One region of the Paenibacillus graminis genome, then DNA from elsewhere that is predicted to be linked to it. Evidence: riboswitches for the same ligand, from Rfam matches in the RefSeq annotation. Region 1 holds a riboswitch; each other region holds the start of a gene.
The links. A riboswitch is a leader RNA that binds a small molecule or an ion and turns the genes downstream of it on or off. The one in region 1 is predicted to bind cyclic di-GMP.
Positions count from the first base shown of each region.

Region 2: linked by a shared signal. The riboswitch ahead of PGRAT_RS05380 (PA14 domain-containing protein) and the one ahead of PGRAT_RS03530 (transglutaminase-like domain-containing protein) in region 1 are both predicted to bind cyclic di-GMP.
Region 3: linked by a shared signal. The riboswitch ahead of PGRAT_RS09960 (FapA family protein) and the one ahead of PGRAT_RS03530 (transglutaminase-like domain-containing protein) in region 1 are both predicted to bind cyclic di-GMP.

Region 1 covers NZ_CP009287.1:817,563-821,758, reverse strand. Annotated here, with positions in the region: rRNA gene PGRAT_RS03535 (16S ribosomal RNA) at 1-253, opposite strand, end outside; gene PGRAT_RS03530 (transglutaminase-like domain-containing protein) at 683-1,492, opposite strand; cyclic di-GMP riboswitch class I at 1,506-1,587, opposite strand; cyclic di-GMP riboswitch class I at 1,662-1,743, opposite strand; gene PGRAT_RS03525 (class D sortase) at 1,867-2,523, opposite strand; gene PGRAT_RS03520 (GtrA family protein) at 2,551-2,955, opposite strand; gene PGRAT_RS03515 (glycosyltransferase family 2 protein) at 2,945-3,934, opposite strand; gene PGRAT_RS03510 (glycosyltransferase family 39 protein) at 3,986-4,196, opposite strand, start outside.
Region 2 covers NZ_CP009287.1:1,262,341-1,266,536, forward strand. Annotated here, with positions in the region: gene PGRAT_RS05370 (UDP-glucose dehydrogenase family protein) at 1-634, shown strand, start outside; gene PGRAT_RS05375 (sugar phosphate nucleotidyltransferase) at 1,051-2,424, shown strand; cyclic di-GMP riboswitch class I at 2,637-2,717, shown strand; gene PGRAT_RS05380 (PA14 domain-containing protein) at 2,731-4,196, shown strand, end outside.
Region 3 covers NZ_CP009287.1:2,473,487-2,477,682, reverse strand. Annotated here, with positions in the region: gene PGRAT_RS09980 (CapA family protein) at 1-80, opposite strand, end outside; gene PGRAT_RS09975 (class I SAM-dependent methyltransferase) at 180-839, opposite strand; partial or broken gene PGRAT_RS32295 (aldo/keto reductase) at 934-1,092, opposite strand; gene PGRAT_RS09970 (GNAT family N-acetyltransferase) at 1,201-1,623, opposite strand; gene PGRAT_RS09965 (TetR/AcrR family transcriptional regulator) at 1,644-2,225, opposite strand; cyclic di-GMP riboswitch class I at 2,485-2,577, shown strand; gene PGRAT_RS09960 (FapA family protein) at 2,681-4,196, shown strand, end outside.

The DNA of each region.
Region 1 (4,196 bases):
TGCGCCGCAGGCCCATCCTCTAGCAGCAGATTGCTCCGCCTTTCATCCCTAGCCCAGGTGGGCCAGGGAATTATCCGGTATTAGCTACCGTTTCCGGTAGTTATCCCAGTCTAGAGGGTAGGTTGCCTACGTGTTACTCACCCGTCCGCCGCTAACCTACTGGAGTGCAAGCACTCCAGTAAATCCGCTCGACTTGCATGTATTAGGCACGCCGCCAGCGTTCGTCCTGAGCCAGGATCAAACTCTCCAAATAGGTTTTTTCGAGCGGTTGCTTCACCCGAATTACTCCGAGAAAATAACCATCCGAAAAAGATATTGAAAAGAGCGATTGCTCATTTTGAAACATCTGACGAGAATAAAATATTCTCTAATTTGGATCTCACTTACGTGAAATCCCACTCACTCGTTGTTCAGTTTTCAAAGATCAAGCTCGTCGTCGGTGTCGATTATCTCGTCACCAGCAACTCTTATAATATATCATGTTTGTCTTAGCAATGCAAGCTTTTTTTGTAACGATTTAATCAATCGTTTCTAATTTACTTGGCAGCGCTCCAACAACGCTTATTTATAATACCCTATAGTGATATAAAAAAGCAACCCTTTAGAAAAAGAAAGATAACCCGCTTAATATTTAAGCGGGTTATCTTCAAAAATCCTATTGTTAATAGCACATTCACTCTTCTTAATAAAACTTCGCTGCAGAATATTTGCTTGCTACTTTTATTAATCCTGTATCTTTGTTGTTCTTGCCCAAGCCGGCATCGACTGTAGTGTCGATAGTCACCCATTTGCCGTCAAGCAGAACTTCATTCCAGGCATGGTATGAAGTCACATAGCTGGTATTCCCCATGACCAATTTGGTAGGTATGCCTTGACTGCGAAGCATAGTTGCAAACAATGAAGCATAATCGTAGCAAATCCCCTTTTTGGTAGCCAGAGTATTGTCATTGTTAGGGATGTAGTCGGTCGTAACACTGGAAGCCAAGCTATAGTCATATTTCACATTAGAAACGATGTAGTTGTAAATTGCTTTTACCTTTTGTTCATCAGTGGTCAGGCCCTGAGTAAGCTGAGCGGCCTTCAGAACTGATTTATCGGAAGAACTCCATTTCACATTCTGTACGGAGCTCAAGTATACGGTGTTTGCATTGCTCAAGCTGAGGTCTACGGTTTCGGAGGATATCACTTTGTATTTGTTGCCGGTAGTGTTCTCCAGAACAGAAACTTTATAAGAACCGTTACCTTGCTGCAGCGGGAAGGTCTCATTGGGCTTAGAGGCATAGAGGTTATATGTGTAGCTGTTGTTGTCCTTAGTGATCATGAGCTTAATACGCTTGTCCTTAGGAACTTCATAGGAAACAGCGATAACTCCTTGATTCAATTGTGATGTATTCAACCAGCCTGAGTCAGTACTGGCGGCTTCAGCTGAGCCTGTCTGAACGGAAGTGGCAACTACAAACAATGTTAACAACGAAAAAAAGAACTTCTTCATGGATAAAACCCCTTTCGGTAGCTGGCTGCCATCCGTATTGGGAAGGCCCTTTAGCTTTGCGTCCCTACCTTTCGATAGGTTTGCCGTTATCGTATAAGCTTTATCTGTTCTTACTTCATAGAGCGATTTGATAGATTCATATTAAGAACAAACAAAAAAAGCCTCTTCATTCGGTAGCTGGCTGCCATCCATAGCGGGAAGGCCCTTTAGCTTTGCGTCCCTACCTTTCGATAGGTTTGCCGTTATCGTGCTTAGCTTTTATAGTTATATAGTATCATACTTATATCTATATTCAAGACCTAAATCACTAGATTCCTACTACTTTTTAATAAAATTTTAATATACTTCACTTTTAATCCGCAGCTAATTGGAATTTAAGGCAATCTGGCATGAATAATCAGGCGATGCGTCGGATTGACCAATGGATCGCAGGTAATCAGAGTGAGTATCTTATCATCGTTATGTCCATTTAATACGGAAACATCCGTAGGCTCTACAATTGAAATATCATATACTACGTATTGGTAATCCTGTTCCTTTGTTTGTACGGATATAGTATCACCGACCTCAACTTCATTGAGTCTGTTAAAAAGCCTGCCTGCAGTTCTTGATCTGTGTGCGGCAATCGCAGCATTGCCAACCTGCCCAATAGCAGCGGTCTCCTTCATATGGGCGGCAGCATGTTTCATGTTGGCTTTGGTTGCCCCTTCCAGTACAGGCAGCTTCAAATTGATTTTGCTGATCTGGATAATGCCTGTGATCTTGCCGCCCAGCTTAACTTCGGGAGCCGGGGCTTCTGTCGCTTTCGCCAGGTCACCCTCAGAGGATTCCTCAGCGAGAAGCTGGGTGACTTCAGCGTATTGTTTGTGCAAATCTGACTGCGGTGACGGTGAAGGCGTAATCTCACTGTATGCCTGTTCCGCTTCCTCCAGCAGCTTCTGCTGCTGCCAGTCGTTGTACCATTCATTTGCTTTGGGGTACAGCATAATCAGAATCCCGGCAAGAATAATCAAGTAAGAGAACTTGCGCATGAAATCACCTCCGTAAGTTAGTCTGTTTTAAAATACCCACTTCCGGCTTCCGAAGAAATTGATCACTACGGTTACTATAGTAACCAGCACTTTGGCAACCAGCACCTGAATACCGAAGCGGTCTGTCAGCAAATGCATAAGCAGGACCGATATGCCCAGCACAATCAGGTTCAGTATTATAAACCTTACCAGTTGCATCCGGTCAAAACCGTCCTTGCTTCCCCGGTCCTGATCCCGAAAGGTCACCTTCTTGTTCCATATGAAACTATTGGCCGTACCGGCGCTGTAAGAAATGATCTGTGCCGGAGTATTCAACATTCCCAGTGAATGCAGCAGGGTAAAGACGGCAAAATCAATCAAGGTATTCAGCACACCTACGGCATTAAATTTTAAAAACTGGATGAACCCTGCATTAAGCTGTCTATCTGACATAATCGTTGTCCTTCCGCACGCCCGTTTTCTCTTCGCCGCTCTCCGCATCGCCGTAACCTCTCGTCTCACGCACGATATATAGCGGTCTATCCTTGGATTCATCATAGATTCGCCCAATGTATTCACCGATTACACCGAGCAGCATAAGCACAATACCATTAAACAGCAGGTTCACGCCGACGATAGAAGCCCAGCCCGGGACAGTCCATGAGGTGAATATTTTCTGAAACAAAACAAAGAACAGATAAAGAAAGCTTGAGAAGGACAGAAAGAAGCCAATGTATGATGCTATTTTTAACGGTTTGTGGGAAAAGGAGGTGATGCCGTCCAGCGCAAACCGGATCATTTTCTTCAGCGGATATTTGGTTTCACCGGCAAAACGCTCTTCACGCACGTATTCAACCATGGTCTGGCGGAAGCCCACCCAGCTTACCAGCCCCCGGACATAGCGATTTTTCTCCTTCAGACCGCGCAGCACATCGCACACTTTGCGGTCAATTAACCGGAAATCCCCCGTGTCTGTAGGAATTTCCACACTGGTCATGCTGCTGAGCAGACGGTAGAACATCTTCGCAGTTGCTTTTTTGAAAAGAGTCTCTCCCTGACGCTTAAGCCGCTTGGCATAGACTACCTCATACCCCTCTTTCCACTTCGCGATCATCTGCAAAATCACCTCAGGCGGGTCCTGAAGATCCGCATCAATAACCACGACCGCCTCGCCTTCAGCATAATCCATCCCCGCCGTGATCGCCACCTGATGGCCAAAATTGCGCGAGAAATCAACCAGCTTGACATGCTCGTCGCGGCTGCTGACCTCACGCATAATCTCAGCTGTACGATCCCGGCTCCCGTCGTTAACGAAGACAAGCTCGTAAGAACCGCCGCAGCCGTCCATGACCTTTTTGAGACGCTCATACGTATGCTGAATGACCTCTTCCTCATTGAACATGGGGACAATCACACTGTATCTGGCTTTCACCTTGGTTCCTCCTAAAATTGTGTAACTGCTGTGTAAGCATCCGCCACTTCATTAGAAAACCCAGGAAGGGAACCAGCGCAGCACAACGTCCACATAATCTTTACTAACCTGCATGCCTGACAGCACAGGATAAAACATTACAAAAAGCAGTGCGGCAACGGCCACATAAGCATAACGCATATACCGGGCCTCCGGGTATTTACTGTCGAGCAGCTTCATGATGTATACAATGGCAAGAATCATAAACGGCACCATTGCAAAG
Region 2 (4,196 bases), 440 kb from region 1:
CATGGGAATGGACCGTCGGATCGGCTCAACCTTCCTGCAGGCCGGTATCGGTTATGGCGGCTCCTGTTTCCCGAAAGACACTAATGCGCTGATTCAAATTGCAGGTAATGTGGACTACGAGTTCAAGCTGCTGAAATCGGTGGTTGAGGTGAACAAAGACCAGCGCTTTATGATCATCTCGAAGCTGCATGAGTCGCTTGGCAATCTGCGCGGTGCAGTAATCGGCATCTGGGGCCTGGCCTTTAAGCCAAACACCGACGATGTCCGGGAAGCCCCGGCCCGGGAAATTGTTGAGAGCCTGGTGGCCGAAGGCGCTACAGTGAAGCTGTATGATCCGATTGCTGTTGAGAACTTCAGACAGCAATATGATCATCCGCAGCTGCGCTGGTGCGGCCTGCCGGAAGAAGCGGCGGAAGGCAGCGATGCGGTCTGCCTGCTGACCGACTGGAGCGTGTTCAAGGACATCGATCTGCACAAGCTTGCGGAGAGCATGCGCCGCCAGGTGCTGATCGACGGACGCAACGTCTACTCCAAAGAGCAGATCGAGGGAACAGGCTTTGAGTACCATTCTGTCGGACGTCCGCAAATGGGGGGCCTCAGCGGCTACTCCCCCAGCGTAGCCGGGGCGATCTAAGTTTTAACTGCCGCCAAACAAGTGGCAATGCCGGAACTTTGGCAGGGAGCTTCGCCTGCCGGGTGAAGCAGCTTGGGCGAACTAATTCCATTGGCTCGTTTTCCAGTGGAAATGCTGCAGGGAAAGCTGTTAAGGGAGGAACGGAGAGGAATTTTGGAACTGTAGGAGCGAATGCGTCCGCCTTTGTCTGTGGATTTCCACCGCGAACAGCGGTAACAATCAAGAAATCTGCAGACAACAGCGGCCGGAAGTCCAAACATTCCTTGCAGAGACTCCCGTAACAGCCGATCTGAAGTATTGTCACGCAACATAATGCGTCAGTGACATTCCTGCCTTTCATGCGAAAGCCACCCGGCAGCAGCTCACAATAACAATCCGATATTTACGCGACAACACATAAATAGGAGGGTTCACTTATGAAACTGGTACTTCTATCTGGCGGTTCTGGTAAACGGCTCTGGCCTTTGTCCAACGATTCTCGTTCCAAGCAATTTCTGAAAGTGCTGCAAAGCCCGGCAGGTGAACCGGAATCTATGGTACAGCGGGTATGGAGACAATTGCAGGAGACAGGGATGGCGGACTCGTCTTATTTGGCTACCGGCCGCAGCCAAGTCGAAATGATTCAGAGCCAGCTCGGCGCAGAGGTGCCAATCATTGTGGAGCCGGAGCGCCGCGATACCTTCCCGGCCATTGCTCTGACTGCAGCTTACCTGTATTCAATGGCAGGGGTGTCTCCAAGTGAGACCGTGGCTATTCTCCCCGTCGATCCGTATGTGGAGGCTTCATTTTTTGAAACCGTCGTCCAGCTTGAGGCAACGATGCAGGAAAGCGGCGCAAATCTGGCGCTGATGGGCGTGGTCCCTGAGCTTGCATCCGAGAAATACGGCTATATTATTCCTACCAGCGATGAGGCGGCGGCAAGCGGCTATATGCAGGTGAGCCACTTCCAGGAGAAGCCCGACCGCGTACAGGCCGAAGAGCTGATCAGCCGGGGGGCACTGTGGAACTGCGGAGTATTCGCTTTCCGCCTGGGCTATCTGCTGGATATTTTGCAGCGCAAAGGTCTGCCTTTGAACTATGAGGAACTGCAAAAGCAGTATAAACTGCTGTCGTCCATCAGCTTTGACTACGAAGTGGTGGAAAAAGAAGAGAATATCGTCGTTCAGCCTTATGCCGGGTTCTGGAAGGATCTGGGTACCTGGAATACCCTCACCGAGGAAATGAGCAGCAATCATGTGGGGAAAGGCTTCGTGACCGATGATTCCGAAGGGACTTGCCTAATCAATGAGCTGGATATTCCGATCACAGTAATCGGAGCGAAGGACCTGATTATCGCAGCCAGCCCGGACGGCATTCTGGTGACCCACAAAACGGAAAGCCCGCGCATCAAGGAAGTGCTGAAGTCTTTTGAACAACGACCGATGTACGAGGAGCGCCGCTGGGGCCACTATAAGGTCATTGATTATGTGAAGTACGATGAGGGCAATGAAGTGCTGACCAAGCGGATTTTCATCGCAGAAGGTAAAAATATCAGCTATCAGCTGCATCACAAGCGCAGTGAAATCTGGACGATCGTCAGCGGCGAGGCAAGCATTGTGCTGAATGAGAAGATGCATAATGTGAAAGCAGGGGATGTAGTCCGCATACCGGAAGGGACAAAACATGCCATTCTGGCGCTGACAGATGTGGAGTTCATTGAAGTGCAGACCGGCTCGGAACTGGTAGAAGAAGACAATATCCGCATTACGCTGGAGTGGGAAGATATCGCTCTGCAGCAGTTTATTTCGTAAAAAAATGCGCTGATGGCGCTGTCGAATCCGATGAAATTATCCCGGTTCATGTCGATTTAAGGGTTTGGAGATAGGGCTAAATAATCTATTTACCCAAATGTTACAATTCCAAAACAGGTATTAAGAACCATTTATTAAGGAAAGTTCATTAATGCTCTAAACTAAAAATTTAATAGAGACGATACTTACGGTAAGAGGGATAAATCCTTCCAAAACGACAAAGGCAAACCTAATCGAAAGATAGGGACGCAAAGCTATAGGGCCTTCGAAAGAGTGGCAGCCTGGCTACCGAAAGGAAGATGAATTTTGACAACTTACCGTAAGTCGCGTCTGGTGTCCATCATGTTAACTATTGCCCTGTTTCTGACTGCAGTGCCGCTTGGCCTGGGGGGCGCGCCATCGAAGGCAGCTGCTGCCTCGGATTCTCCAGCTCCGGTTAATCCCAATGCTTCAACTGCTGCCGTCAAGCTGCTTGACGAATTAAACGCTATTTCAGGAAAAGGCATTATCACTGGCCAGCATGACTATCTGGAGAGCCCAGATGAATTCAGCAACAAACTGAAGGGGACGAGCGGAAAGTACGCGGCCCTTCACGGCTACGAGCTTGGCTTAATCAGCGGCCAGTCGGAAAGCACTGGAGCAGCGCAGCGCAGAAATGTAGTGTACAGCGCAATCAACTGGTACAAAAATGGCGGTATCGTCGCTATGACCTTCCATGAGCAGCTGCCCGGCACTTCGTATCAATGGGCGAATGTGCAGAAGACGCTTAGCCAAGCGGACTTCAATAAGTATGTAACACCGGGAACGGCTCAATACAACAGCCTGATCGCCGATCTGGACAAAGTGGCCGTTTCGCTTAAGACCTTGCGGGACGCTGGCGTCCCGGTCCTATGGAGACCTTACCATGAAATGAACGGCAACTGGTTCTGGTGGGGCAAGAAAAATAATTTTGCGGAACTTTGGAATATTATGTATGACCGTTTCGTAAACGTTCATCAATTAAACAACCTGCTGTGGGTGTGGAACCCCAATGCTCCAAATGCCTCATCCGATCCTTATGAACTAACCTATCCGGGGGCGGATAAGGTAGACGTTCTCGCAGCAGATATATATAACAATGATTATATGAACAAATATCATGACAGCCTGCTGAGCCTCGCGGACGGCAAACCCATTGCCATTGGTGAAAATGGCGAAATGCCAAGCACAGCCAAGCTGCAGCTCTCCCAGAGACAATGGGTCTATATGATGAACTGGGGAAAAATGCTCTATGAGAACAACAGCACCACCACCATCAAAAACTTTATGAATGACGACTACACGGTAACACTGGATCAATACAAAGCTGGGCTGGATGTACCTGCGGCTCCACCTACTCCGGCGGCTACGCCAACCCCAGTGCCGACGGCTACACCGACACCGGTGCCAACGGCCACGCCAACACAGGTACCAACGGCCACGCCAACACCGGTACCAACGGCCACGCCGACACCGGTACCAACGGTTAAGCCTACGGCCACACCGGTACTATCTCCAGATAATGGTACGGTGGTTTCTCCCGCTCTAAATGGTCTTCAGGGAGAATATTTCAAGAATATGACGCTTTCGGGTACACCTGTACTCGTGCGTAACGACGCAGTAGTCAATTTTAACTGGCGGCAGGCTGCACCGGATAGCTCGCTTGGGGTGGATTCGTTCTCGATCCGCTGGACCGGGCTGATCAAACCGTCTTACAGCGAGACTTACACGATTTCCACGACTTCAGACGATGG
Region 3 (4,196 bases), 1.7 Mb from region 1:
GGGGAAGCCCCCTGACTGAAAGCTGCCTGCCCGGGAATCAGCAAAAACAATACTAAAGTTATGACTGCAAATCTGCGCAAAATCTTGGACCCCTCTCTCTTAATCTGCCAATTATTCTACTATAATAGAGGGGAAAATCCAAATTAAGGGTTGGTATTCTGCCAGGATTCTGATTTCTGCTAGATTCGCGCCTTTTTAAGCACGGCCCGGAAACAGTTGAGTCCGCCCCACTGCTCCGTCCGTACAGCATCCGCGGGAAGCTTAAAATCTGTCTCGCCCCAATACTCAAATCCGGCCTGCAGCAGCACTTCATTCATCCGCAGAAGATTAACCGTAGGGTAATCAAAAGTCAGTACAAGCAGTCCTTCTCCATTCAGTGTGCGGTGAAACTCCCTTACGGCTCGTACAGAATCCTCCAGTGATAAATGCTCCAGAACCGAGATGCAGAATATAGTATCAAAGCTTTCATTCTCATAAGGCAATGCGGTCAGATTAGCCTGCGCCAGATGCAGGCGGGTGGTCCGTCTGGCTTCCACCAGCCGAGCGGCTTCCTCGCCGATGTCGCTGGCAATGTCCTGCATAATGGCATCCCGGGACAGTATCCGCGCATCGATATCGCAGGCATGAACCTCCGCGCTGTAGCCGGCAAGGTAGAACTTGAGCGGATGGGAGATCCCGCAGGCCGCATCCAGCACCACATCATGGGGCGAAACAAAATTCGTGCACCATTCGTATTCATAAGGCCGGCTCCACCAGGATTCCGGCAAATCATAAATCAGCTTGTCGCGGCGGGCATCGGCATTCACAAAAAAACGGGAAACATACGGATGTGTTGGCATGGCCAGGACTCCTTTTAGAGGAAATTCGGTAGTGAGAGTATATTCAGGAATCGCTGTTTCATGCCAAACCTTACACCGGCCTGCCCGGTATAGTTTTGGTAGCCAGCACATAAGACTCGCGGGGATATCCGCACAGGGTTTCGCCCAGCACCTTTTCGGCTGCTCCTTTTTCGTAGACATTGGCTGTATCAAAAAAATCCATACCCGATCCGTAAGCGGTTTCAATAGCTTTGTGCGGTATTTCGTCTTGTACTTGCTCCTCTCCTATCCGGCTCTGCCGCCGGTTGCTATCGTTTCATATTTATTCTAGAGGAGTCTATATATAATAGAAAGAAGTGAAAAGTAGTTTAGGCAATTTCATCTATAGCTGCTTGACCATAAGCACGTGTGGAATGCCATCCTCCATAAAGACCTGCGAACTCGTTACATACCCCAGCCTCTGATAAAAGCCCTCGGCCTGCTTCTGGCCATGCAGCTTGGCTTGCCGGTGCCCCCGTTCAACCGCCATTTTTTCCAGTGTATCGATTATAACGGACCCCAGTCCGCTTTTGCGGTAAGGAGCGCTAAGGCAAATCCGTTCAAGCTTAGCCCACCCGTCCACACTCCTAAGTCTGGCCGTTCCCACAGGAAGCTCTTCCTGATAGAGCAATATATGCTCTGCGTGCTTTTCGTGATCATCAAATTCATCTGCCAGCGCCACGCCCTGTTCCTCCACAAACACTTCCCGTCTGATTCTGAAAGCCTCCTGCAGCCCTGCTTCGGTGGTAACCCGCTCTACCCGCATGGTACGATCCCTCCCCTTCGTTATGTCTGCTTAATGCCTGCCCAGAATATCTCCCAGATATCCTTCAGACGGCGCCCGAATTCTTCCTGGCTGTAAAAAAACATCTGCATGGCAATTCCATCCTGTAAACAATAATAAGCTGAGAGCAGGCTTTCCGTGTGCTGCCGCCGAATCTCCCCGGAGTTCATGCCTTCCTCAAAAATAGCCCGGTAAAATGCCGCTGAACGCTGCTCCAGCATTGAAATCTGCTGCTCCAGCATCTCCTGAAAGAAAGGCGCAGGGAATTGAACACTCCTTTTGTAAAAGGCGGTCAGAACAGGGTACTCTACCCTATAAAAATAGGTCCTGTATACAATTTCACGCAGTCTAACCTCTACAGAGGTGCCAAGGATTTCCCTGTACAACCGGTCAAGAAATTCAATATAATGCCGGGCCATTTCCTGAAATGCTGCGATAAACAAATCCTCTTTTTTAGGAAAATAGGTTGCGATGGACTGTTTTTTAATCCCTACCGACTGGGCAATCCCCGCCAATGATGCCCCCTCAAAGCCTTTTTCAGCAAATTGGAACAATGCGGCTTGCAAAATAGCGCCAGCTGTCATTCTTATACCGCCTCCCTGACGACCGTCAGGAAGAATTATCACATGCTCAATCATATTTGTCAAACCAGCCGTAGAGGCTGAATTCTATCTGCTGACTGATAGCCATTTCATCTATATAAATATATAATTAAATATTGTAAATTAGTGACTCTAGTACTAGAATAAAGGTTGCAAAAGTTTATATATTTGAATTTTCAACTATGATTCCTTTGTCGATTTCATTCGGGTTAAGCACCTGATTTCGGCTAATCACTGATCCATTTCATAACGGCAAACTATCTGAAAGGATAGGACGCAAAGCAATGGGCCTAAAGATGTGAACATCACCATCCATGGCTGCCAGGCTGCCAAGAAGACGCTGAACTGTGCGGGTATCCGTTTGGGTACCGTATCTGCCTGCCGGGATACTCTTATGTCCAAATGCCCATTGATTATCTAAAAAGGAGCCAAACGCAATGCCACAGCGCATTACTGAGAAAATTTTGAATAAGCCTGCCGGTCAGACCGGGATGAAAGAGAAAGAGACTGAGACTGCGGCTGCATCCCCCCTTCCTTCCCGGCCTTACGGGACACAGGATCAGAATGGCATTATTATTGTTCAAGATAACCGTTTTTACATCACCTCCCCGCTGCCCGGCGGCGAGCCGGCATTCCTCTCGGCGGTCCCGCCTGTAATGCTGGAGCTTAACAATCAGCCGGTAGCTGGTCCCGTACCCGTCGTATCCACTGACCGGGTTACCTGGTCCATACAAGAACCGCCTCCCTATCAGATCACCGTCTCCGAGGATAAACTCCAAGCCTTCTTTACCCTGAACCGTGTAGAACAGTATGAATGGAACCTGGTGAACACCCCGGCATCGAGCCATCTCGCGGTAAGAGCTGAAAGGGACCCTTCCACTCTGTTGTCCACCCTTGGCATTGAACAGATTATTGCCGATTTCGAGAAAAAATCGATTTCCCAAAACCTGAATATCCCCGCAATTTATGCGGAATTGAATCATCCGACCCACCTGCCGGTTTGTGTGGCGGAAGGCACGCCGCCTGCTGCAGGCGAGGATGCGAAGCTCGATTTATTTTTTGCCGGGCAGGCTGATAGTACTTTTGAAGAAACAGAAGGGGTTGTGGATTACCGGAGCTATCTGCGGATTCCTACCGCGAAGAAAGGCGATATCATTGCCCGCAAGCATCCGCCGCGTGAAGGTGTGCCCGGGTATGATGTATACGGCAGCATTTTGCATGCCCCAGCTCCCCGGGATATCAAAGTTATGGCCAAGGAGGGCACCCTGCTGCGGCCAAGCCATGAAATTACAGCCCTTGTAGAAGGCCGGCCGCGTGTTACTGGCACATATGTCAAAACTTTCGATATCACTACCGCATATACCGTTCCGGGCAGTGTCAACCGCCAAATAGGCAATATCGTATTTTCTGGCGATGTCATTGTGCACCAGGACGTGGAGGACAACTCGATCATCGAGTCTTTAGGAAATGTGTATGTATGCGGCAATGTCCATAATTCTACCATTACAGCAACAGGCAGTATTTACATACTGGGCAAGGTGGGCAACAGCCAGTTGTATTCAGGCGCCTTCGGTGTAACCTACAACCGTCTCTATCACCTCTCCGAGAAGCTGATCGAAGAAGTCAGCCTGCTGCGGCAAGCTTCCAGACTGCTGATCCAGGAAATACAATCCCGGCAGCAGACCGTAAAGTTCGGGCAAGTCATTCAGCTGCTCATGGAGAGTAAATATAAGAGGATCCCCGTCCTGATACGTGATCTGGAATCCGTAGTGGCCAGCATCAAGTATATCTCTCACCCAGACAACAAACAGCTGCAGCGGATTCTGGACGTTTTCTTACGGCCAGCCCTGTTCATCGATGCTTTTAATGATGCTATGCTGGTGTCGTTATTGAAATTGCTGAAGGAACTGTATACCGGAGTAGCTCGCATGGAGGAAACCAATGTCTGCGTTG